DNA from 4 places in the Shewanella sp. Scap07 genome. Region 1 is predicted to be linked to each of the others. Evidence: predicted binding sites of a transcription regulator. Region 1 holds the regulator's gene; each other region holds the start of a gene.
The links. Region 1 encodes sigma-54, which starts transcription at its own class of promoters, with help from an activator protein. Its sites were predicted from a motif close to GTTGGCACGNNNNTNGNNT; they were not measured.
Positions count from the first base shown of each region.

Region 2: the regulator sigma-54 is predicted to act here: its motif matches at 3,908-3,926, upstream of flgB (flagellar basal body rod protein FlgB).
Region 3: the regulator sigma-54 is predicted to act here: its motif matches at 2,859-2,877, upstream of FLM48_RS21495 (4Fe-4S dicluster domain-containing protein).
Region 4: the regulator sigma-54 is predicted to act here: its motif matches at 3,252-3,270, upstream of FLM48_RS14810 (LruC domain-containing protein).

Region 1 is NZ_CP041329.1:4,249,567-4,255,737, forward strand. Features, by position in the region: gene FLM48_RS18700 (KpsF/GutQ family sugar-phosphate isomerase) at 1-12, shown strand, start outside; gene kdsC (3-deoxy-manno-octulosonate-8-phosphatase KdsC) at 14-565, shown strand; gene lptC (LPS export ABC transporter periplasmic protein LptC) at 562-1,119, shown strand; gene lptA (lipopolysaccharide transport periplasmic protein LptA) at 1,106-1,636, shown strand; gene lptB (LPS export ABC transporter ATP-binding protein) at 1,633-2,364, shown strand; gene FLM48_RS18725 (RNA polymerase factor sigma-54) at 2,495-3,976, shown strand; gene hpf (ribosome hibernation promoting factor) at 4,005-4,292, shown strand; gene ptsN (PTS IIA-like nitrogen regulatory protein PtsN) at 4,295-4,738, shown strand; gene rapZ (RNase adapter RapZ) at 4,735-5,589, shown strand; gene FLM48_RS18745 (HPr family phosphocarrier protein) at 5,576-5,851, shown strand; gene mgtE (magnesium transporter) at 6,051-6,171, shown strand, end outside.
Region 2 is NZ_CP041329.1:4,999,370-5,005,540, forward strand. Features, by position in the region: gene fliH (flagellar assembly protein FliH) at 1-572, shown strand, start outside; gene FLM48_RS22070 (FliI/YscN family ATPase) at 565-1,908, shown strand; gene FLM48_RS22075 (flagellar FliJ family protein) at 1,918-2,334, shown strand; gene flgN (flagellar protein FlgN) at 2,331-2,786, opposite strand; gene flgM (flagellar biosynthesis anti-sigma factor FlgM) at 2,779-3,066, opposite strand; gene flgA (flagellar basal body P-ring formation chaperone FlgA) at 3,143-3,865, opposite strand; gene flgB (flagellar basal body rod protein FlgB) at 3,976-4,326, shown strand; gene flgC (flagellar basal body rod protein FlgC) at 4,338-4,757, shown strand; gene FLM48_RS22105 (flagellar hook assembly protein FlgD) at 4,759-5,427, shown strand; gene flgE (flagellar hook protein FlgE) at 5,453-6,171, shown strand, end outside.
Region 3 is NZ_CP041329.1:4,870,456-4,876,626, forward strand. Features, by position in the region: gene fdhF (formate dehydrogenase subunit alpha) at 9-2,168, opposite strand; gene FLM48_RS21495 (4Fe-4S dicluster domain-containing protein) at 2,222-2,770, opposite strand; gene hycI (hydrogenase maturation peptidase HycI) at 3,445-3,933, opposite strand; gene FLM48_RS21505 (formate hydrogenlyase maturation HycH family protein) at 3,936-4,340, opposite strand; gene FLM48_RS21510 (NADH-quinone oxidoreductase subunit B family protein) at 4,347-5,171, opposite strand; gene hyfH (hydrogenase 4 subunit H) at 5,158-5,721, opposite strand; gene FLM48_RS21520 (NADH-quinone oxidoreductase subunit C) at 5,730-6,171, opposite strand, start outside.
Region 4 is NZ_CP041329.1:3,380,338-3,386,508, reverse strand. Features, by position in the region: gene FLM48_RS14820 (hypothetical protein) at 1-430, shown strand, start outside; gene FLM48_RS14815 (hypothetical protein) at 487-1,047, opposite strand; gene FLM48_RS14810 (LruC domain-containing protein) at 1,066-3,216, opposite strand; gene bshA (N-acetyl-alpha-D-glucosaminyl L-malate synthase BshA) at 3,610-4,752, shown strand; gene FLM48_RS14800 (cation:dicarboxylate symporter family transporter) at 4,824-6,171, shown strand, end outside.

The DNA.
Region 1 (6,171 bases):
GGAGTAATTTAACATGTCTCATCAAGGATTTTACGGCCCTATTAGCGAGCATGTTTGGCAAAAAGCGCAGCACATCAAGCTGCTTATTTGTGACGTTGATGGGGTATTTTCTGATGGCCTAGTTTACATGAGTAATTCAGGTGATGAGATTAAGAGTTTTCATACCCGCGATGGTTACGGCGTACGTTCATTACTAAGTAGTGATATTCCTGTCGCGATTATTACCGGTCGTAAATCAAAAATTGTCGAAGATAGAATGACGGCGCTGGGTATTACCCACATATACCAGGGTATAGACAACAAAATGGTACCCTACCAAGAATTATTAACACTCTATAAGGTCACACCTGAGCAAGTGGCTTATATCGGTGATGATATGGTGGATTTACCCGTCATGCAGCAAGTGGGTCTGTCAGTGTGTGTTGCCGATGGCCACCCTTATGTGAAAGCACGCGCCGATATGGTCACCCATATTCGTGGCGGGCATGGTGCACTGCGAGAACTTACCGATTTGTTGCTGTTAAGCCAAGATAAGTTCGATACCGCCCACGGTATGAGTATATGAACAGAGTCACCATTGCTATTATCGTGTTTTTTGGCACTGCGCTAATCCTCTATTGGCAAGTGCAATCTAAGCGCAGCAATAATGTGCAACTTCAAGATGGTAGTGAACATCCTGATTATGTGATCAACGATCTCAAAAGCATTGAGTTCAATGAGCAAGGTGAAATTAATAGCCGGGTATCAGCTCGTCATATGGAACACTTTGAAGAAGCCAATATGACTTACTTTACGGAGCCGGTCTACCTACTCTACCCGGATGAAGGCAAAGCCCAATGGCGACTGCGTTCATCAACTGGCACATTAGATAAAAACAGCGGTCATGTTACATTAGAAAAAGATGTTATCATTGACGCCATCAGCCCTGAAGAGCCGATACAAACAATTGAAACAACATACCTAGAACTCGATTTAAACACCATGATTATGACGTCAGATAGGACAATCAATATCACGGGAAACGACTTCATCATCACGGGTGAAGGCTTGTTTGGCGATCTGAACAAGCAAACCGTAAAACTGACGAGTCAGGTAAAAGGTACTTATGAAACTAAATAAACTTATTGCTGCTGCTTGTTTGTCAGTCCTTAGCTTGCAGATTGGTGCGGTTGAAAACGATTTGCTGCAAGAAGTCAAAATTGCCGCTGCGAGCCAAGAAGCAGATATTAAAAATAATCAAATAATCTTCAATGGCCCAGTTGAGGTTACCCAAGGCTCAATCAAGATTAATGCAGATGAGCTACGCGCGTTTACCAAAGATGAAAGTAATGGCAAAATTTTGGTTGCTACCGGTACCCCGGCAACGTATTCACAAATAATGGAAGATGGTCGTCCAGCAAAAGCCAGCGCCAGTGAAATTCGCTATGAACTTGCCACCCGCACCTTAACCCTAATTGGCAATGCCACACTTGAGCAAGATGGTAGCCAAGTGACCGGTAACCAAATACGTTACAACATTGAACAACAACAGTTAATTGCAGAGAGTACCGGCAATGACCGTGTCATTACGATTATCCAACCCGAAAACTACCAAGAGCTTGATGAACCTGAAAGCAAACCTCAGGAGCAACAATGACCGATAAAACGCTCAAAGCGGTCAATTTAGCCAAAAGCTACAAAAGCCGCGCTGTGGTTCAAGATGTGAGTTTAACCGTTAAAACTGGGCAGATCGTCGGCTTACTGGGCCCAAATGGTGCGGGTAAAACGACCACTTTCTACATGGTTGTTGGCTTAGTTCAGAGTGATAAAGGTCGTATCTTTATTGATGAAGACGATTTAACTTTAGATCCTATGCACCTGCGTGCGCGCAAAGGTATTGGTTACCTGCCACAAGAAGCCAGTATTTTCCGCAAGTTATCGGTTAGAGATAACATCATGGCCGTGCTGCAAACCCGTAAAGAGCTCAATACCGCACAGCGAGAAGAACAGTTAGAACATTTATTGGAAGAGTTCCACATTACTCACATTCGCGATAGCCAAGGTATGGCACTATCGGGCGGTGAAAGACGTCGAGTTGAGATTGCTCGGGCACTTGCGGCAAACCCGAAGTTTATCTTATTAGATGAACCGTTTGCGGGAGTCGATCCTATCTCGGTTATCGACATCAAAAAGATCATTGAGCAACTGAAAAACCGCGGCCTTGGTGTGTTAATTACTGACCACAATGTACGCGAAACACTCGATGTTTGTGAGCGAGCCTATATTGTGAGTCATGGCAATCTTATCGCTGAAGGCACACCCGCTGAAATCTTGGACAATCAACAAGTCCGTGCGGTGTACTTAGGTGAACAATTCAAGCTATAGTTAAACCATAGTGAGGGTGATGACTGTTGACAGTGTCATCACCTGATTAAATTTTGGGGATTAGAGAAACCCCATAAAAAACAAGCAAGCTTTCTCATTTTATAATTACAAAGAAGGGAATAGCAGTAAGATGAAAGCGTCACTCCAGCTCAAAATGGGTCAACAGCTCACCATGACTCCTCAGCTGCAACAGGCCATCCGCCTCCTGCAGCTGTCGTCATTGGAATTGCAGCAAGAGATCCAACAAGCATTAGAGTCCAACCCGCTATTAGAATTGGACGAAGAGCAAACCGACGCCAGCGATAGCAGCCAAGATGATAAAAATAGCGACACTGACGACTACAGCGCAACCACTGACAGCGCCAGCAATCAAGATAGCTCATCAGTAGAAACATCCGAGGCCCTCACCCAAGAATCAATGCCAGATGAACTGCCCGTTGATACCACGTGGGATGAGGTATATACCGCAGCCCCCAATGCCAGTTCTGGCGCAATGCGTGATGATGATATGCCCTTCCAAGGTGAAACCAGCGAAGGCTTGTATGAACATTTAGAGTGGCAAAAAAACCTCACGCCTTTTTCAGACAATGACAATGCCATCGCCACGGCTATTATTGACGCCATTGACGAGCGCGGCTATTTAACTCAAACCTGCGAAGATATTCTCGATGCCATGGGCGATCCGGAAATAGAACTCGATGAAGTTGAAGCGGTACTTAAACGCATTCAACACTTCGACCCTATTGGCGTGGCCGCCCGAGATTTAAGCGAGTGCTTGTCAATTCAGTTGGCACAGTTTAGCGAGAGTACCCCGCATATTGGCAATGCCAAGCTACTCATCAAAGAGCATTTAGATTTAATTGCTGGGCGAGACTTCCGCTTGCTGATGCGTAAAACTAAGCTCAAAGAAGATGATTTACGTGAAGCCATTGCATTGATCCAATCACTGAACCCTAGACCCGGGTTAACCGTTGCGCCTAACCGTGATGAGTATGTGATTCCGGATGTTACGGTCACTAAACAAAAAGGCCGCTGGGTGGTTGAACTCAACCCTGATTACATGCCAAAAATCAATGTCAATCAGCACTACGCATCTATGGCTCGTAGCACTAAAAACCAAGCCGATAGTCAATTTATTCGAGGTCACCTCCAAGAAGCGAAATGGTTCTTAAAAAGCCTTGAGAGTCGCAATGATACCTTGCTAAAGGTGGCTAACTGCATCGTTGATTTCCAACAAGGATTCTTCGAGTTTGGTGAAGAGGCCATGAAGCCAATGGTCCTCAACGATATTGCTGAAGCGGTAGAAATGCATGAATCGACCATATCACGAGTTACCACACAGAAGTATATGCACACCCCACGTGGCATTTTTGAACTAAAATACTTCTTTTCGAGTCATGTTGGCACAGATGATGGCGGCGAGTGCTCTTCGACAGCTATTCGCGCATTCATCAAGAAATTAGTGGCAGCAGAGAACCAGAAGAAACCACTAAGCGATAGCAAGATGGCACAGCTATTGGCTGAACAAGGAATAAAAGTGGCTAGACGGACCATTGCCAAGTATCGTGAGGCAATGCTTATACCACCGTCAAACCAACGTAAGAGTTTATGATCCGTTAATTGAACACTGGAGGACCTATATGCAAATTAATTTGACTGGACACCATGTAGAGATCACTGATTCATTGAGAACTTATGTTCAAGAAAAGTTCTCAAAGCTTGAACGCCATTTCGATCAGATCAATAATGTGCACGTTGTGTTGAATGTAGAAAAAATGCAACAGAAAGCTGAAGCCAAAGTTCACCTTTCCGGCGGTGAAGTGTTTGCCACTTCCCATAATGCAGATATGTATGCCGCCATTGACTCCCTGATAGATAAGCTCGATCGTCAGGTAATTAAACATAAAGAGAAGCTGACAAAACATTAACGATGGAACTAAGTACCATCCTGCGGCCGGAGTGCACGACCTGTGCCACACCGGGCAGTAAGAAAAAGGTACTGGAATTAATCAGCGATTTAGCTGCTGTCCAGTACCCTACCCTTTCCTCACAAGAGATTTTTGAAAGCCTATTGGCTAGAGAGAAGATGGGTAGCACAGGTATAGGTAACGGTATCGCCATTCCTCACGGTCGTCTGAGTAATATCGAATATCCTGTCGCAGTATTGGTCAAGTGTGCTGAGCCGATTGCGTTTGACTCAATCGACAATCAGCCAGTTGATATCTTATTTGCTTTACTGGTGCCCAGTGATCAGTGTGAACAACATTTAAGTACTTTATCCTGCATGGCTGAAAAACTTAATGATAAATTCATACTCAAACAGCTCAGAAAGTCCCATGATGAAGCAGAACTTTATCAGGTGATAACTCAATGAAACTCGTGATGGTATCCGGACGTTCCGGCTCAGGTAAATCAGTAGTACTTAGGGTACTTGAAGACTTAGGTTACTATTGTGTCGACAATTTACCTTTGCCACTGATGGACTCGCTGCTGGAGCAGCTGAAAGGCCGCAATGAACTGGTTGCCATCAGTGTTGATGTACGTAATATGCCAGAGCAAGATATCGAGCTGGAAAAGCAGCTTGCTAATTTGCCAGCAGACACCGAACTACTGAGCTTCTTTCTCGATGCCAGTGATGAAGTGTTGCTAAAACGCTACAGCGAAACTCGTCGCCTACACCCACTCTCCCATTCACAAGCATCACTAAAAGAAGCTATTGAGCTCGAAGGTAAATTACTCAGCCCTGTAGCCGACTTGGTCGATCATTATATCGATACCTCTAATCGCAATATTTATGATCTAAGTGATAGGGTGAGAGAGATCCTGCTTGGCACTGTCGACAAAGAGTTAGTTATCAACTTTGAATCATTTGGCTTCAAACATGGGATGCCGAGTGAAGCCGACTTTATGTTCGATGTGCGCTTTTTGCCAAACCCCCATTGGGAGCCGAACTTACGCCCGCTAACAGGGCTAGATGAACCGGTGCAGCAGTTTCTTGCACAGCAGCCGATGGTGAATAAGTTTATTTGGCAAATCGAGAATTTATTAGCAACTTGGCTACCGCACCTAGAGCGTAACAACCGCAGTTATTTAACTATTGCCATTGGCTGCACAGGCGGGCAACATCGTTCTGTGTATGTAACAGAGCAATTAGCTAAGTTATTTAATGACTCTAAGCACAATGTTAATGCTAGGCACCGTGAGCTCAACAATGGCAAAGCTTGAACGACAGCTCACCATCTGTAATCAACTGGGGCTGCACGCTCGCGCTGCAACAAAACTTGCGGTTTTGGCCTCCACATTTGATGCTGAAGTGACTTTAATCCAAGGTGAAAAACAAGCCTCTGCCGCCAGTGTATTAGGCTTGCTGATGCTAGAAAGTGGCAAAGGTAAATCCATTACCTTACTCAGTGAAGGTAAAGATGCCCAAGCCGCATTAGATGCGATTAGCGCCCTAATCGATGCTAAGTTTGACGAAGCGAATTAAACAATCACCGCATAATCTACAAATTACTCACTTAACTTTAATTTATCTCTACAGTGTCACAGTCTTGAGTTAACATAGCCTGTCGGCACAATTTTTGCGAGTAGGATCAAACACTCCTATAGTTAATGCTATTAACATCGTCGCCTCAAATCATTTAACACGTTTTCACAGCTAACTTGGACTATTCGAGGGGGGATCAATGCCAATAGAAGTACTAGACAATGAGACAAATGATCAGCGCCTCAACCAAGTCACTCAGGCATTGGGCAGCGGCATGTTCGTGCATGTACGCAATATGCTGCATGATATGGCCGCCTCAG
Region 2 (6,171 bases), 750 kb from region 1:
ATAAAGGCTATGAAGAAGGGCTCACAAATGGCCATCGTGAAGGCCTAGAGTCAGGTAAAGAGGAAGGCCGCCGCGCGGGGCATGCCGCGGGCTTCAACCAAGGAAAGACCGCCGGTGAACTGGCAGGAAAAACCGATATTGATCAGCAGCTCAATGAGGTGCTGACACCACTGAGTGCGCTAAAATCTCTGCTCGAAGAAGGCTACAACCAACAGATCAATGAACAGCAATCACTCATTCTTGATCTGGTTCGCCGCGTATCTCAACAAGTGATTCGCTGCGAGTTAACGTTGCAACCACAACAGATATTGGCTTTGATTGAAGAAACCTTAGCCGCCCTACCAGATAACCAAGGCAACATTGCCATTCATTTGGAGCCCAGTGCAGTAAAACAACTGCAAAATCTTGCAGCAGACAAAGTGGCAGGCTGGCATTTAGTAGCAGACGCTGACATTTCAGCAGGTGGCTGTCGAATCGTTACCGAACACACAGATGCCGATGCATCGGTTGAAACTCGTCTCAATGCTTGCATGGATCAAGTGCAGGCCAAACTCGCTCAAGCCCATGACTGAAGCAGGTAAAATCGATAATATTTTAGACTGGCCAACTATCCCAGTTGCGCAGATCTATGGTCGATTGACCCGGGTAAAAGGGCTCATTCTCGAAGCGGTAGGTTGTGAGTTGGGCATGGGAGATCGCTGTTTAATCGAATGCCGTGATGGCCGCTATATTGAGGCTGAAGTGGTCGGTTTTCATAAAGAAACCCTCTGCTTAATGCCCATTGAACACACGTCAGGCTTAATGCCAGGGTCTAGGGTATTGCCCTATCACCAAAGTGGCCAACTGTGCATCGACGATAGCTTGCTAGGCCGGGTGCTAGATGGTCGCGGCCAACCGCTTGATACTGGCCCTACCCCAGCCATGTGCTCGGCTACCGACAGCCATAAGCCCGTCACCAACCCCTTGTTACGTCGTCCAATCAACACCGCTTTAGATGTGGGTATTCGAGCAATCAATGGCCTGTTTCCTGTAGGACAAGGACAACGACTTGGATTGTTTGCAGGATCTGGAGTCGGCAAAAGTGTGCTACTCGGTATGATGACCCGCTTTACCCAAGCTGACATTGTCATTGTTGGCCTAATTGGTGAACGTGGCCGGGAGGTCAGTGAGTTTATCGAGTCAGCTTTAGGGCCAGTAGGTATGGCTCGCGCAATCGTCATTGCAGCCCCTGCCGACACCACGCCGTTAATGCGGCTACGCGCTATGCGCCTATGCCACACCTTAGCCTGTGGCTTTCGCGATCAAGGTAAGCGGGTGCTGTTACTGGTTGATTCGTTAACCCGCTATGCCCAAGCTCAGCGTGAAATTGCTTTGAGCTTAGGCGAGCCACCCGCCACCAAAGGTTATCCGCCTTCAGCCTTTGCCCAATTGCCTAGCTTAGTAGAAATGGCTGGTAATGGTCAGCACCCCCAGGGCACCTTAACCGCATTTTATACCGTACTGACGGAAGGTGACGATCAGCAAGACCCAATTGCTGATGCCGCTCGGGCGATTTTAGATGGTCATATCGTTCTCAGTCGTAAGCTAGCGGAACGAGGCCACTTTCCCGCTATCGACATCGCTGCCTCCATTAGCCGTTTAGCGGCGCAATTGAGCGATACCTCGCAGCAACAAGCAATACAACGGTTTCGTCATCTCAACGGACGCTATCACGAAGTCAGTGAACTGTTACCCCTTGGCGGCTACCAACCCGGGCAAGATGCGGATATGGATCTGGCGGTACAAAGTTACCCACAGCTGGTCGAATTTCTTACTCAAGGGATAGATGAACGTGCTGATCGCACCCAAAGTATGCAGCAATTATTAGACTTAATTGGCCCATTGCAACCACCTTCGTCACTGGCATAGGAAAGCAAAATGCAGCAGTTAATCAAGCTTAAGCAACAAGAAGAAAAGAAACTGACCAAGCTAGGACAACAGCGTCACGAAGCGGCGAATCGACTGCAACATAGCCAACAACAAACGGCACAACTGAGTGCAATGCTGCAGCAATATCAGCAAACTAGCGATAAGAATTTGCACCCACTACTCTTGCAAAATAACACCAGCTTACAACAAAGTTTGCGGCCGATGGTGCAACAAATGGTCAGGAAAAATGGCTTGCTTGCCCAAGAACAACAACGAATAGATGATTTGTGGCGCCATCAACTGCAACATAGACAGCGGTTAAATTGGTTAGTACAACAACGCCACAAACAGCGACTACGAGACATTGAACGACGTGAGCAGCAACAACTAGACGATCTCGCCCAAAGAGCGCGAATTAACGACTAGCGAAGTCCTTCACCATAATCGTTCACGCCGGTATCTTCTTGCTGCAAGATACTGGCAATCACAGCTTGCTGAGTCACCAACAGTTTACCATTAGCATCATTCATCGCTTGGCTCTCTTTCACCGCAGCCAATAAGTTCTGCCACCATAAACTCAATTGCTCTTTATGCTGGGCAGGTAGTTTCTCTAACAACAGCGCCATGCCTTGTGCATCACCACTGAATCCAAGCTGATTGAGAAATTGACAGCGGGCTTTGGCGCGTAACATCAACTCATCACAAAGCGCAGTTTGGTGCTCATTATGGTGTGATAACCCTTGGTTATCTCGACGCTGCATCAGCTCTCGTTGTCGCTTGAGTAAACTTTTGAGTTGTTTATAGCCTTCGATATCCTGACGAATACCACGAACCAGTGACTGCAACACTTCGCGTTTATTGACGGTAAGTTTATCCATGTTGACGTAACATCGCCTCAGCTATTTCACCAATATCAATACGAAAAGTGCCATTGGCTATCGCTTGACGTAAGCCACTGACTTTGTCGCTATCTACCTCTGCAAGTTGCGCAAGTTGCGGCTTGGCTTGGTCGAGTAATTGCCAATCATCACTGGTACTTTTGGTCGCACTCGGATTAGGTTTGGCTTGCTGTTCATCGCGCTGATAGTGAGTCTGTGCGCGCTTATTAACGCCAACTTCCGCACTTAACGGGCTATTAACTTTGGTGATTTCCATCATAGATACTCAAGTGATAATGCAGTCACTATTAACAAGCGACACTTGAGCGTAAAAACTAAAATCAGATAGCCGAAAATTAGAAAATGGTTGCCACTCGCCCTTTGGCTATTGGATAAGCAATAATCACTTTGCCAGAACTGAGGTTTTTTACCCTAATACCTTTGCCCTCTCCCCCCGACTCTAGCGCCTCTCCTGGCATGTTGGCGTAAAAGCCGTTACTACGAGCTTCAATAATCACTTTATCACCTAAATTTACCCACATAGGTGCCGAAAGCTGATTGATTTGTATCGTTCGATGACGCCGGAGTTGCCGCTTCACTTGGCGACCAAGTAAATCCTCTAGCTGGCCCACTAACTGGCGATCACTACTTGATAGCACGACTGATTGAAAAACAATATCTTGCTCGCCAATGATCTCCCCGCGCTTTATCGCACGTGCAGCCACAGGCAGTCGCGCCGTCACCGTCACCTTGGCACGTACAAATAGGCTCCAGCCTTTGTCAAAGCACTGTACCCGCCGCTGCAAATTACCAAACGGCACTCCGGCAGCGGATTCAATGGTAATTTGTGAAGGGCACTGAGGCAGTGAACTGGCACCAGAAGGTACCCGAGGTTGAATTTGATGACTGACAATTTCAATCCCATTGAGCTGTTGCCACTGCTGTAACTCTGCTTCCAGCTGGGTGACAAACTGCTGGCGTATCTCATCAGCAACAGTCAGCGACTGCGCCATCGCCCCATGCGGAAGTAACAGGAAAACCGTCCACAACAAGCAGGAAAGACCTATTCCGTTTTTCAACAGTCACCTCAATTAAGCCATTGATATAAAACATCTAAGTTTGTTGGCACGTAAATTGATTGCTCAGATGCAGCAATTGGGAAATCGACCATACATTACTAGGAGTTTTCATGGCTATCAAGCTCGATGCCGCACTGGGCATTCACCCACAAACACTCGACTTTCGTGTCGAACGCAGCAAGATGCTGGCCGGGAACCTCGCCAATGCCGAGACCCCAGGCTACAAAGCCAGAGACTTAGACTTCAAGACGGTCATGACGCAAATCAATGCCGGAATGACTCCCGATCGCAACTACGAAGCCGCTTACCGAGTGCCTTACCAATCTTCCAGTGATAATAACACCGTTGAACTCGGTAAAGAGCAAGCTCGTTATTCGCAAAACGCCATGGACTATCAAACCAGTCTGACCTTCCTCAACATGAAAATTGCTGGCTTGAAGTCAGCCATTGAAGGCAAGTAGGAGAACAGCCAGTGTCATTTTCTGAGATCTACGATATCGCCGGTGCCGGCATGCACGCCCAAACCATCCGCCTAAACACGGTGGCAAGTAACTTAGCCAACGCTGGCGCAGCGGCAGAGAATCCCGACAGTGCCTTTAGAGCACTAAAGCCGGTATTTTCAACTATTTACAACCAAACCCAGCAGGGGCAACTCAGTGGCGCACATGTACAGGTCGCCGGTATTGTTGAAACCGACGCACCACTTGATATGCGCTATGAACCCAATCACCCGTTTGCCGACGAACAGGGGTATGTGGCGTACTCCAACGTCAATACCGTAGATGAAATGGCAGATATGATGGCTGCAAGCCGGTCGTTTGAAACCAATGTTGAAGTGATGAACCGCGCCCGTTCTATGCAGCAAGGCCTGCTGCAACTAGGAGCCAACTAACATGAGCGTACAAGCCCTAACGAGTCAACAAGACACCGGTACCCAAGGCGCTGACATTATGAGTTCCGCCGGTAGCGCTGCTGGCACCATCAAAAATGACTTCATGACATTGATGCTGGCTTCAATCCAAAACCAGGATCCTACCAGCCCCATTGATAGCAATGAATTTGTCTCGCAGATGGCGCAAATATCTCAAGTTGAAAGCTTAGAGCATATGCGAGCCAATCAAGCCATGAGCATGATCATGATGGAAAATCTCGGCATCGTGCAATCGGCACAACTCATAGGCAAAAGCGCCATGGTGCCAGCTAACGAATTTACGCTAGGCGATGACACTATCGACGGTAAGGTTTATCTCGAGTCAGGCGCAGAAGAGCTAGAAATCGAGATTAAAAATGATCAAGGTGAAGTGGTCGAAACTATCGTGCTGGGCCCGCAAGATAGCGGGGACATCGCCTTTAGCATCGATCCAGAAGAGTTAGACTTACCCGCTGGCGACTATGAAATTACCGCCAAGGTCACTGCAGGTGAAGAAACCAGCAACGCCGATACATTTATAAAAGCTCCCATTGAAAAAGTTCACTTTGTCAGCGCGTCCGGCGTGATGATGGCCGAGTTGGGCAATGGTCTAGGCACGATTTCTGTGCTTGAAATCTCTGAAGTGTCATAACAATTTAAGTTAAGGAATCCTAAGCATGTCATTCAATATTGCCCTTAGTGGTTTACAAGCAACAACCCAAGATCTCAACACCATCAGTAACAACATTGCCAACGCCTCAACAGTAGGCTTTCGTGGTGGCCGCAGCGAATTTGCCGCTATTTATAATGGCGGCCAAGCCGGTGGTGTTAACGTCATGTCCACCAGCCAAAACTTCTCTATGGGCGGCGGTCTAACTTACACGGGTCGTGAATTGGACATGGGCATCCAAGGTGAAGGCTTTTTCATGCTTTCTACAACCGATGGCGGCACACTTTACTCTCGTGCAGGCATGTTTAATCAGGACGCAAACGGCTTTGTGGTTGACCCTATGGGTAATCGCTTACAAGGCTATCCCGTTGGCCCAGGTGGTCAATTGCAAACCGGTAATGTGAACGACTTACAAATCCACTCAACATCACTGCCGGCGAAAGCCACTAGCGATGTTAGCCAAATATCAAATTTAGATGCGCGTGTTGATGCCATCGACCCTGCTACCACCCCGTTTGATCCTGATGATGCCTCAACTTACCATTCGTCAACAACGGTAACGGCTTACGACTCACTGGGTAAAGAGCATGCGCTAACCCAGTATTACGTTAAAACTGGCGACAATACTTGGCAGGTTCATTACCGCATGGATGGCGAAGATGTCACTCCTGCAGGCGGTCATACATTGGATTTCGACTCAGATGGCAACCTCATCGCGGGCGACTC
Region 3 (6,171 bases), 620 kb from region 1:
CCAATTAACTAGTTAGTAGATTCAGGCACTCCACTAGCCGCTTTCTTAAGCTTAGATTTAAGCGCGCTATACTCTGATTTCACATAGTTCTCCGCCCAAAGCTGATCCTCTATCCCCTCTATCTTCACAGCGCAGTATTTATATTCAGGAGTGAATGACACAGGGTCTAGATGCTCAATTGTTAGCTCATTACAAGCACCAATCCACCATTGATATGTCATATACACAGCACCGATATTCACACGCTCATTGACCGCAACTCGGGTAATGACTTTCCCTCGGCGTGAGGATATCCATACTAACTGCTGATCCTTTAGACCTAGCGCACGAGCATCATCAGGATGAATCTGTACATATCCGGGTTCATCTGCAAGTGTTTGCAAAGCGCTGCAATTACCAGTCATCGATCGACACGAATAATGTCCCACTTCACGTACTGTTGATAACACCAATGGATATTCATGGTCTGGTTGCTCAAGCGGCGGCCGCCAATCAGTCGCAAATAGCTGTGCTTTACCATTTGGCGTGGTAAATTTACCCCCCTCGAATAGGTAAGAAGTACCGGGATGCTCTTCCGATGGACACGGCCACTGCACGGACTTTAAGCCTTCCATTTTTTGATAGGTCGCACCGGCAAATAGCGGTGCTACGCTGCGCAGCTCATCCCATATTTCTTCAGTATTGTTGTACTGCATCGGATATCCCATCTCGGTTGCTAATAGACAGAATATTTCCCAATCATGCTTAACACCTTCAGGCGGGGTTACTGCAGCATGGCTGCGCTGGAAGCCTCGGTCTGCACTTGAATAAACACATTCATGTTCGCCCCAGCTCGTTGAAGGAAAGATAACATCAGCCATTTCAGCAGTCTGTGTCATGAAAATATCTTGAACGATGACCAATTCCATACCGCGAATAGTTTCTCGTAAGTGAGCTAAATCCGCTTCTGTTTGAGCTGGATCTTCACCGAATATATAATAAGCACGACAACTGCCATCTTTGACTCTATGGCCTAGAGTAGTCAGCGTGTAACCCGGATTAGGGGACAATGGTACTCCCCACGCTTGCTCAAATTTTTCTCGCGCTTTATCATCAATGACATTCTGATACCCTGGGTAAACATTAGGCAACATGCCCATGTCACACGTACCCTGAACATTATTTTGACCACGCACTGGACCGCAACCCACGCCAGGGCGCCCAAAGTTACCAGTAATTGCTGCAATAGAAGCGATGCCTTTGACTACATCAACTGCTTGACCGAATTGAGTAACACCCATTCCCCATAAAATCATGGCTTCAGATGCTTCTGCATAGGTTCTAATTGCTTTGCGTATTTCAGCCGCTGTAACGCCTGTTATAGACTCAACATATTCAGGGGTATATTTCTTCAGAGTTTCACAATATTGCTCAAAATTATCGGTATTTTCTGCGACAAAATCAGGCTTATATAAGCCCTCTTCAATGATCACATTGGCAAAAGCATTGATAATTGCCATATTGGAGCCATTTTTTAACTGAATCCATTGATCAGCAATACGGGCCGTTTCGATTTTACGTGGATCACACACAATGATCTTAGCGCCGTTAGCCTTGGCTTTAAGAATATGCTTAGCAACGATGGGGTGTGAGTCGGCAGCATTGTACCCAAACACTAATAGACATTTAGCTTTTTCAATCTCGGTGATGGCATTACTCATTGCACCGTTTCCAACTGTTGTTACCAGACCGGCAACTGAAGGGGCGTGTCACACCCTAGCACAGTGGTCAACATTGTTAGTACCAATCACAGCACGAGCAAACTTCTGCATGACATAGTTAGCTTCATTACCCGGCCCACGAGCCGAACCCGTCGTCATAATCGAATCTGGGCCATACTGCTTCTTAATTTTAGTTAATTTATCACCAGCAAACTTAATCGCTTCTGCCCAAGAGACTGGTTCCAGATTCGCATCTTTCGTACGACGAATCATTGGACTTCTTAAGCGTGGTGTAAGTAAATTAGTATCATTTAAAAAATCCCAGCCGTAGTAACCCTTAAGACAGAGCTCTCCCTGATTGGTGCGCCCATCAGCGGGCTCAGCCCCCACCACTTTACCATTTTCAGTAATGAGGTTTAGTTTACATCCGGTACCACAATAGGGGCATACCGTTAGAGTTTTTTTCATATCTACACTCCGTTATCTCAAAACAAGACCGTCTTAGAAATCATGTTAATTTATTAAACAGGTAGGCCGGCTAATGCCGCCACAGCAGCCTGTTTACGTTTATCTTGCTTTATTTGTTCCATATCTTGAGAATCAATCATACGAATAGCATTGGTTGGGCAGACTTCAACGCAAGCTGGTCCCTGTGAGCGTGTTTCACACAAATCACATTTTAATGCCTGTGCCTTAATGGTATTCATTTTGAATAACTCAGACGGCCCACTTTGCGGTGCCGCGAAGGCAACGACATTCATCGCACCATATGGACAAGCTACGGAACAAGTTTTACAACCTATACAGCGAGACTGAATGACATGTACTTGGCCATTTTCACGATAGATGGCGTTATTGGGGCAAACTTGTTCACAAGGCGCATCTTCACATTGGCGGCACATAATCGGTGTAGTCACATCACCATTTCTCACCAAGCTAAGCCGAGGGTAAAACTTGCTTGAATCAAGCGATTCTACCCTGCTTATCTTTTGATGAGATAAAACGCAAGCCACCTCACAGGTACGGCAACCGATACACTGATTGGGGTCTGCAAACACAAATCGATTCATAAGTGATTTCCTCTTCAATCGATCAACATCAAATTCAACCTAATACTTAAATTGGATATCTGCTACGTCTATGCCAGATACCCTTATAAAGCAGGATACGTACCAGTTAAGTAAAACCACCAAAACTTATATTTTAAATAATTTAAAAACAACAGCTTAAACAAAGAACGACAACTAACAGCGGTGCAATATCTGAGTAATTTCCGTCTACTTCGACACCAGGTTCGTCACCAAATTCGACACCTAGCTATGGCCTTCAAACCAGACGTCTTGGCTTATGCTGCATACAATGTGGGTGTCATACCAATCAGTATAAGAATTTGGTCTACTCAGCGCGCTTTGGGCAAACTAATTCAAGGCGAATGATTGAAACAATGGTTGTTCCCTTGTGAAATTATTCAACGCAGAGGACGTTACGAAGATGAATCAGCCGCGATATTGCACGGAGGAAGAGTTTGATTGAGCTGATATGACAGAACTCAGCACGACACTATATTCATCAAGCATAAGGGACTGTCTGAGTAAATTAGTGCAGGATAGATAGCCGCGTTAAAGGTCAAACGCATGATAGAAAATACCAAGAAGGGTTAATTGCTGCAGGTTGTCTTGCTATCGCAAAATAGGTAGCGGCATCAAAACCTCGCCGCCACCATTTTCAGCATGTCATTGTACGGCTAAATGGCGCCATAACCACCATTGCCTTGCCAGCTAGGTAAACGCTGATAAAGATCACCCACTGCATTCTCAACCATTTCTGTCATCGGGAATGAAAATGCCACAATTGCAGGCTGCACACCAACAAACAGCACTTCTGGCACGAAAGTCTTTAAGTCTTCGATTAAGAAGTTGAGTGGTAAACTATGAGTCGACATAATAAACATATCAGCAATGGCATCAGGGTCAATAACCCTGACCTCACCAGCTTGCTCGCCAATTTCTGCTGCATCAAACACAATCACTCGTTCTGGTGCCAACTGACGAACTTGATGTATACAGTTTTCCGGCGCACTACCTCCATCAATAACGGCCCAACCTGCTATTGGATTGTTCTGCATTAACTCAGCTAGAAGTGGGCCAGCACCATCATCCCCCATCATGTTATTACCTACCGCTAAAAGCACATTTTTCACTTTGGATGGTTCAGTCGTACTAAGATCTGACATGATTATCTCTCCCTTATCATAATGTACATGTCGGGTTCACGATAAACGGCACCTAAAGCCTTAATGAAGTCTCGACTCAGTGTTTGGTATTTTTCTGGTTGCACTGCAATAGCGGCTTCGAACGCATTCGCTAACATATGAATATGTTCAGGAAAAATAGTAATTTCACCGAAGGTGAAAAAACCCTCCATCTTGCGTCTAGCTGGACTAGATTCAGGTAGAAACTCTAACCACGTTGTATACTCATAGCGAGAACAACTCACCACTGCTGTTAGGCAATCGACAACACCTAAATGATGGCCAATAGCTAAGCCATAGTAGATCACTGATTTAGCTTCTTCTGGCACATTGGTTTGTTCATCAACAAACTTTCGGCTTAACGCATAAAATAACACCTTATCCGACATAGACACCTACCCTTGATTAACAGCGACAGCTTCGCCCATGGTCGCGGGTTGCCCCATTCGATTTAGCACAGCACGATTAATGCTGGTAATAATCTCGGTTAGCCGCGGGTCACCTTTTTCATCAAGGTAAGCCTTTATTTTGGCATCAACATTCGCTGGAGATGAATCGGCCAACACCGTCATGAACTCATCAGCAATTTGCGCACCATAACGATAACCAGCAAAACGTCGCGCTTCTCGCTCAATCAATACTCTAATTTCTAAAGGAATCCCGGTATGCTTTAATGTCACAACCTCTCCATCAACCTCGTCATGGTGCTTAGCTTTAAGTTTTTGATCAAGTAGACCTAACGCCACTGCAAAGCCATAAATCGTCGCTGCTGGAGTTGGCGGACACCCAGGAATATACACATCAACCGGCAGGATTTTGTCGGTGCCGCCCCAGACGCAATAAAGATCATGGAAAATTCCCCCATCATTGCCACACGCACCATATGAGACAACAATCTTAGGGTCAGGCGCCGCTTCATAAGCCCGCAAAGCGGGCATACGCATAGACCGAGTCACAGCACCGGTATAGAGTAATATATCGGCATGACGAGGCGATGCCACCACTTTAATACCAAAGCGTTCCGCATCGAACACCGGCGTTATCGCGGCAAAAATTTCAATTTCACAGGCATTACATCCACCACAATCGACACGATACACATACGCTGATCGCTTAATGTCTTTTAAAAGCGTGCCTTTTAACTTAGCCGCCTCTGCATCTATCTCAACCGGTACTGCTTGTGTATGGTCATTGCCAACTATTTTTTTAATACCCTTCATTGAGCACCTCCTGTTGTATACCATTGCCTTTCATGAGGTTTTCGCCTTCAAGCATGTTGGCTTTACGACGACATTCAGGACAAGTGTTTAACTGCTGACTACGGATCTGAAGTTGCTCTGGCTCTAGGCCCGATTGCACAAGTAAATCAAGTGCATACTGCACCGCTTTCTTGGGTGCAAAAGGAGTCTCACAGACTTGGCAATGGGCCAATTTAAACACGGCTTTCTGATAAAGATCGGCTTTATTGGCAACAGCAAGTTCAAAGTCTTGAGAGAGTTTTATTGCCCCTGTTGGGCACACTTCTTCACAGCGACCGCAGTATATGCAGCGTGCTAAGTTAAGCTGCCAGCAACGCGTATTGTCATTGGGCTTAGTCTCAATCGTTAGCGCATTAGCTGGACAAGCGCGAGTACAAGCAGCACACGCAATACATTGCTCAGGCTGGTATTCAGGGCGACCGCGAAAATCATCACTCGTTTCATATGGAGCAAATGGATATTTTGTGGTTGACTCGCCCGCTTTAGCGATAGTTTTAAATAATTTAAACATGATCTCTCCTACTTGAGCGGTGAATGCTTACGTTCCATTCCGTAACGTTCAAACTCTTTATAAGAGAGCGTTTTGGACTTGCTCTTACGCTTGTCGACAATAGTGACGCGGTCAGTACAAGAGTAACAAGGATCAAGTGAACCAATAATCAGTGGCGCGTCAGATACCGTGTTGCCACGCAGCATATAGCGTAATACAGGCCAGTTCGCGTAAGTCGCAGCGCGACATCGCCAACGAAACAGCTTCTGATTGTCACCTGTCATACTCCAATGTACGTTTTCGCCGCGGGGGGCCTCTGTAAATCCAAGAGCGAATTTATTGGGCTGGTAATCAAACCCTTCAATTAATAATTTGCCAGGCGCTAAGTTATCAAGTCCCCATTCGACCATATTGAGCGAGTCATAGACCTCGCGAACCCTCACCAGCACTCTCGCTCGCACGTCCCCTGTA
Region 4 (6,171 bases), 870 kb from region 1:
TCAAGGCGCAGCTGAACAAATGGATTTTGTCGGTCACTATGCCGATCGAATTTACACCGGTGGTGGCCCGTTTTGTGCTGAAGATCCAACGTACTGTCGATACATTTATCGTAATGTCTATACAGCTAGCCAAAACAGCAGTCTATTTATCGCACCGTTACCTGAAGATGTGAAATTTCATTGGATGGGCGGTGGCATAACCAACCAAGCGCTGATTGTTGCTGAGCGTGATGATGTGGGGATGTTGCAAACGCTTGCAGCAGGTGAGGCAAGTGATGCATTTGCTCTTGGATATGGTGCAGCAGATTTAGATAAGCGTCTGCAAGTGTCACCACTCGTTCCTATGCCGGTATCTGCGCAAACTCGCGAAGAGTTTGAGTTACGATATAGCCGCGATTTTAATGCTGTAGCAAGTGCTAAAGTCATGTAAGTGGCGCTATTTGTCAGATAAAAAAGGCGATACGTTAAGTATCGCCTTTTTAGTTTTTAGTTGTTGATGGTTAGTTTTGGGTTGGTGCCTTGCTGGTGCTGCCAAAGCTGAAACCTTGGCGCTGAGCCATCATATTTCCATAACACTGCCAATAACTCTGTTTGGTGGTTTGCCACTTTGATGGCACTGCTTAGTTTTCCATCTGTTAATGCCCCACGATACAAGCAAGAGTTATAGTTCACTTTATAGTCACTACCTTGGTTTTGGAACTGGTCACAAAGCGAGAAGTAAGCCCGTTCGGTGCTGCCCAAATCAATATCTATGGCTAACTCAAAAACCGATTGCAACATGTTATCAGGGTCCACCGCTAAGTCATCTAATGAGCTTGGGTCGGGCACTGGATCCGGTGTCGTTGCCGGAGGTGGTGTTGTCGTCGCTGGTGGCGTCGTGGTCGCCGGCGGTGTTGTTGTTGATGGCGCAGCAGCACTAGGTGAGCTACCACCGTCATCGCCACCGCCTCCACCACAGGCAGATAATACAATCACACCGAGAGCGGCTAGGGCTATTTTGAGGCTTTTTAACACCATGTTCATTGACGAGTTTGTTAAGGTATTCATAGTCTTCTCCTTAGCTGCCTATTGATTGCCGAACACAAGTTGATTGTTGGGATTTAAGTACCAGTTTGGTTTTGTTTCACCACTGGAGTCTGCTGCAAAGTCAACAAAGTCGATATAGGCACTGTCAAGGCGCTGCTCCTCAATCGGGTGCTGCCAATTAACGGGGACTTCTAGTGCCCACGCCATACCACTTTCTGTTTGGAAATATCGACCTAAACTGGCATCTGCGGCATCATCACGGGCACCAATGTAGCTAGGCTCAAATGTATCTGTGGGGGCCATGTTTTTGAGGTGAACCTCCCACTTTCGTCCCGGGTTGTTACCGTCGGTGTAGTATTTAGCAATTTCGCCATGGTCGGTATTGGGGGTGGCAAAAATAAATGGATCATAGGGAAACGCAGGCATTGCACTTGTCTCAATTGGCGTGTTGAAAGGAATTTGCATCTCCCAAGTGGTGCGATATGCCGTGTCACAGCCAGCTTCGGTACGCAAGTATTGGCAACCTTGCGCTAATGTGACGTGATCAGAAAGATCTTGGGTGAATATCATCACCGCATTGGTTTGCCCCGCTTCAAGTGGGTTGTCGGATTGCTTAACCCCATCCACATATAAGGTAACCAGCGACTCTTTGACCTTGCTACGAGCAACTGCAGGCAGTTGGATAGCGAAACCGTTATGATAGGCTGCGCCCATTGCGGCGAGTTGCGCTTTGATGCTGATACGGCGGACTTTGTTGTCTTTAATGTATTCAGCAAACTGCAGCTGTACCACGACATCGTTCATATCAAAATCACCTTGATCAGGGTAAAGATCTTCATAGGCAATAGAAGTGTAAGTGGATGAGGAAGGGTAGTAGTTTACTGTGACTCCCGTTTCGGTCAGGCTAATCTGGTAGTCTTCTACTTCGCCGTCACCGACACCGCCCGTAGCGGCAATATCTTGCTGAGTGCTTAATCTAAAGCGCGCCCAGGTGTCACCAGTTTGTGCCCACGAAGGCACTTCGATAAAGATGGTGTTACTGCCATTGTCGACGGGCTCAGCCAAGATGGCTTGTTCTGAAGCTTCAAACTCACCATTACGGTTCCAATCAAACCAAGCATTGAGGTAGCCATCATTGCCGGTTACATCAACCAGTACGATTGCAGTCTCGCCTAGCTCGAACCCTGTAGGCATACTGATACCATCGTCATCATTGCTACCGTCGCTACTGTCATCACTTAGCGGGGCAACGTAAGCATCGGCTTCATTGTCAATTGAGCTACCTAAATTGAGTCCTGCCACAATGGAATGACGGGCACCATTGCTCTGCATTGACGTGCCATAGCTGTCAGGTGCATCGCCGAAGTCGACATTGTCGCCAACTGGCACTTCGGCCAGTGCGCAGCGAGCGCCATCATTACTTGATGATGAAGGACCATAGGCAAATAACTCGCCCTGTGGATTAGCGTCGTTAACGTTGACACGGTAGATATTACCATTGCTATTGTTACTGACATACAGGTTGCCATCGGGGTCAAAAAATTGTGCACCGAACACAAAGTTACTTCCTGACGAGGTCAATACATCGGCGAGGGTAGTGGCAGATCCAGTTTGAGGGTCTATGCGGATTAGTCGGCCTATACTGCCGTTAGTGAGTGCATAGAGGTAACCATCGGTTGGATGAAAGGCAAAGTCAGTAATATTGAAAGTCGCGCGGTTTTTACTACCAGCAACAATGTTCATTGAATAGTTGTTGCTATCGTTTAGGTCTACCTTAAAAAGACCTTTGTTTTTGCGGTAGCCATACCACGCATTTTCGGCTATCGCGACATCGCCAACGTAGAAGTTCCCCGCACTACTCGCATCGTTATCTTTGCTCATATTCAAGGGGGTGATCTGATAGTCGTCGCCGACTTTGCCTAAGGTATTACTTTGATAATCCCAACCATAGATGTAGTTGTCATGGTAGCTAAAACCGACGCCGTTATAGGCTTTAGTGCGGCCCATATCAGCAGACAATGTGTTATAGCTACCGGTTGCGAGGTCAACGCCAAAGGTTTTAGGTGTAGAAGAAGGCGTTTGGATGATAAATGCTTGCGTAGGGCAGGCTTGAAATTCGCCTGCATAAGTCAGTTGGCTCATTGCCATTAAGCCCAAACTTAAAGATAGTGGTGTGGTTAATCTTGGCATGATGTATCCCTCATATTAGCTAGGTAGGATAAGCTATGCATGAGTAGTGCCAATATTCAAGTTGTTGTATTAGTTGGTTTATTTTTTATTCTTTGAATCGTTTTTGCAATTTGCAACTCATAGTCGCGAGCTGTTGATGCAATCTGAAAATCAGCGTGTCGGTGGCATATTGAACTATTACCTGTGAGTTTACATATGCAACGAGTTTTGTTCGTTTGCTGTTGTAAGCTGCCGGATGATCTTCCTAAGCTGAACTATGCTGAATAAACAACCCAGAATTAATTTCTAAGTCTTTAGTAGCATGAAGATAAGATTTTTTTGTTGAAATCAAAATTTAATGTTAGTTTCCAATAATGTAGCTATAACTTTTTGCTAACATGATTAAGGTGGGATATGCGCATAGGGATTGTTTGCCACCCCAGTATTGGTGGATCTGGCCTCGTAGCCACGCAGTTAGGCCTTGGTATTGCCAAACAAGGGCATGAAGTTCACTTTATTTCTCGAACTCGACCATTTAAGTTATTAGAAGATTTAGACAATGTGCACTTTCATAGTGTTGAAGCGATTCATTACCCGCTGTTTACCGATCCGTTATACACATTTGCGCTGACGGCAAAAATTGTTGAGGTGGCGGAGCAGTATCAACTTGATGTGGTACATGCACATTACTCGATTCCACACTCATTGTGTGCATACTTAGCCTGTGAAATTAGCCAGCACAAATTCCCCACTATTACGACTATTCATGGCACAGATGTCACTGTTATCGGCCAAGATAAGCCCTTGTATCCATTGAACCAATTTAGTATCAATAAAAGTGACAAAGTCACCACCGTGTCAGCTTTTCAAAGTGAGTACATAAAGCAGAATTTTGAAATTTCTAATCCTATCGAAGTCATTCACAACTTTATCGATTTAGCCGTATTCACCCCTGACAATGCGTCAACGGATGTACGAAGGACTTTGGCCGGTGATGATGAAAAAATCATTATGCATGTGTCCAATTTTCGCGCCATTAAAAACACCCAAGCCGTGGTGCATGCGTTTAATATTGTTCAGCAACAATTAGATGCGCGTTTAGTGTTGTTGGGTTCAGGTCCGGATGTTGATGGCCTTAAGGTCGAGTGTCGACGCTTAGGGATCATCGATAAAGTGAGCTTTTTAGGGGATGTGACCCATGTTGAGTCCTATTTAGCCAATGCCGATTGTGTGATCCAGCCTAGCTATAAAGAGTCCTTTAGTTTAGTTGTGCTCGAAGCCATGGCCAGTGCGGTGCCAACAGTGACCAGTAACGTCGATGGCATTCCTGAAGTGATGCAAGATGGGGTCACCGGGTTGATGACAGAGCCCGACAACATCGAACAGCTAGCAGCCCATACTGTCACTATTCTGTCTGATGATCATCTGCAACAAACCATGGGGCAGGCCGGGCGTTTGCGGGCTGCGCAGTTATTTAATCCTGAAGAAAAAATAGCACAATACTTAGCCACCTATAGCGAAGCAATCGATGAGTTTTCCGTATCGCAGTCGTGCTGAAGCAAGTGGGTCATTTCGGTAAAGCAGACAGGTAACGATTGTTCGCCGTTTAAAGAGAATAGGATGTCATTATGACAGCAAAAGCCACAACAGAAGCAGACGTGAGCCCAGCAGCTCCAAAGAAAAAAATGAGTATGTCGACAATTGTGTTGTTGTCATTCGCGGCTGGTATTATTAGTGGGTTGTTTTTCGGTGAACGTTTGGCGTGGATGTCGGTAATTGGTGATGCCTTTATCAAGCTACTGCAAATGACCATTATTCCTTATATTATTGTTTCACTGATTTCGAGCTTAGGTAATCTTACCTATGATCAGGCGCGTTCATTAGGGGTGAAGGTCGGTAAGCTCATGTTAGTGATTTGGCTGTTTGGCCTGGTTGCTATGTATATGATTAAGTATACGTTTCCCGACTGGGTTGCTGGTGAGTTCTTCAGCTTAACGGCACTGGAAGATCCAAAGTCGGTCAATATTCTAGATTTATACATTCCATCAAACCCCTTCTTCTCGCTCTCTAATAGTTACATTCCAGCCATTGTATTGTTCTGCGTGGCGACGGGTATTGCGCTTATTTCCATCGATGATAAAGAGTCTTTGCTAAAGCCGATGCAATTGCTTGGTGCCTCTTTCAATAAAGTGACCCAGTATATTGTGACTATGATGCCGATAGGCATTTTTGCCATGACGGCCGCAACGGCCGGTACAATGGATTTTGATGAATTTCAAAAGTTACAAGTTTACTTTGCTGCACATGTGGTGATGACAGGCTTGTTAACTTACTGGGTTTTACCGGCACTTATTGCGGTTATTACGCCGTTCTCGTATCGTGATATCTCTGGCATTGCAAAAGATGCACTTATTACCGCATTTGCAGCAGGCAATATCTTTATCGTATTACCCCTGTTAATTGAAAGAACTAAAGATTTGTTCCATAAGTATAATTTAGGTGATAAAGACACCGATGATTACGCTAATATTATTGTGCCTGTGGTGTTTAGTTTCCCTAATTTGGGCAAACTGTTAACCATTGTTTTTGTCCTGTTTGCTGCATGGTTCTCGGGCCAGGAACTCGACTTTATTACCTATTTCCCAATGGCTGTTAATGGCCTAATTAGCTTATTTGGTAGTGTTTACCTAACCATTCCAATGTTGCTTGATTCGCTGGAGTTATCATCAGATCTGTTCCAGCTTTATATGGTGTCGAGCCTGTTTACCAGTCGCTTTACGTCATTGCTAGCGGCAATGAACATCTTCATTCTTGCGGTGGGCGGCACCGCCATGTTGGCCGGTATTGCTAAAGTCAGCATGAGACGTTTGCTGATATACAGTGCATTGACCCCGGTGGTATTTGGTGTCTGCCTCTTGGTGACATCAATGGCGCTGAATAAGATTGTTAATACCGAATACAAAATGGATGAAGTGG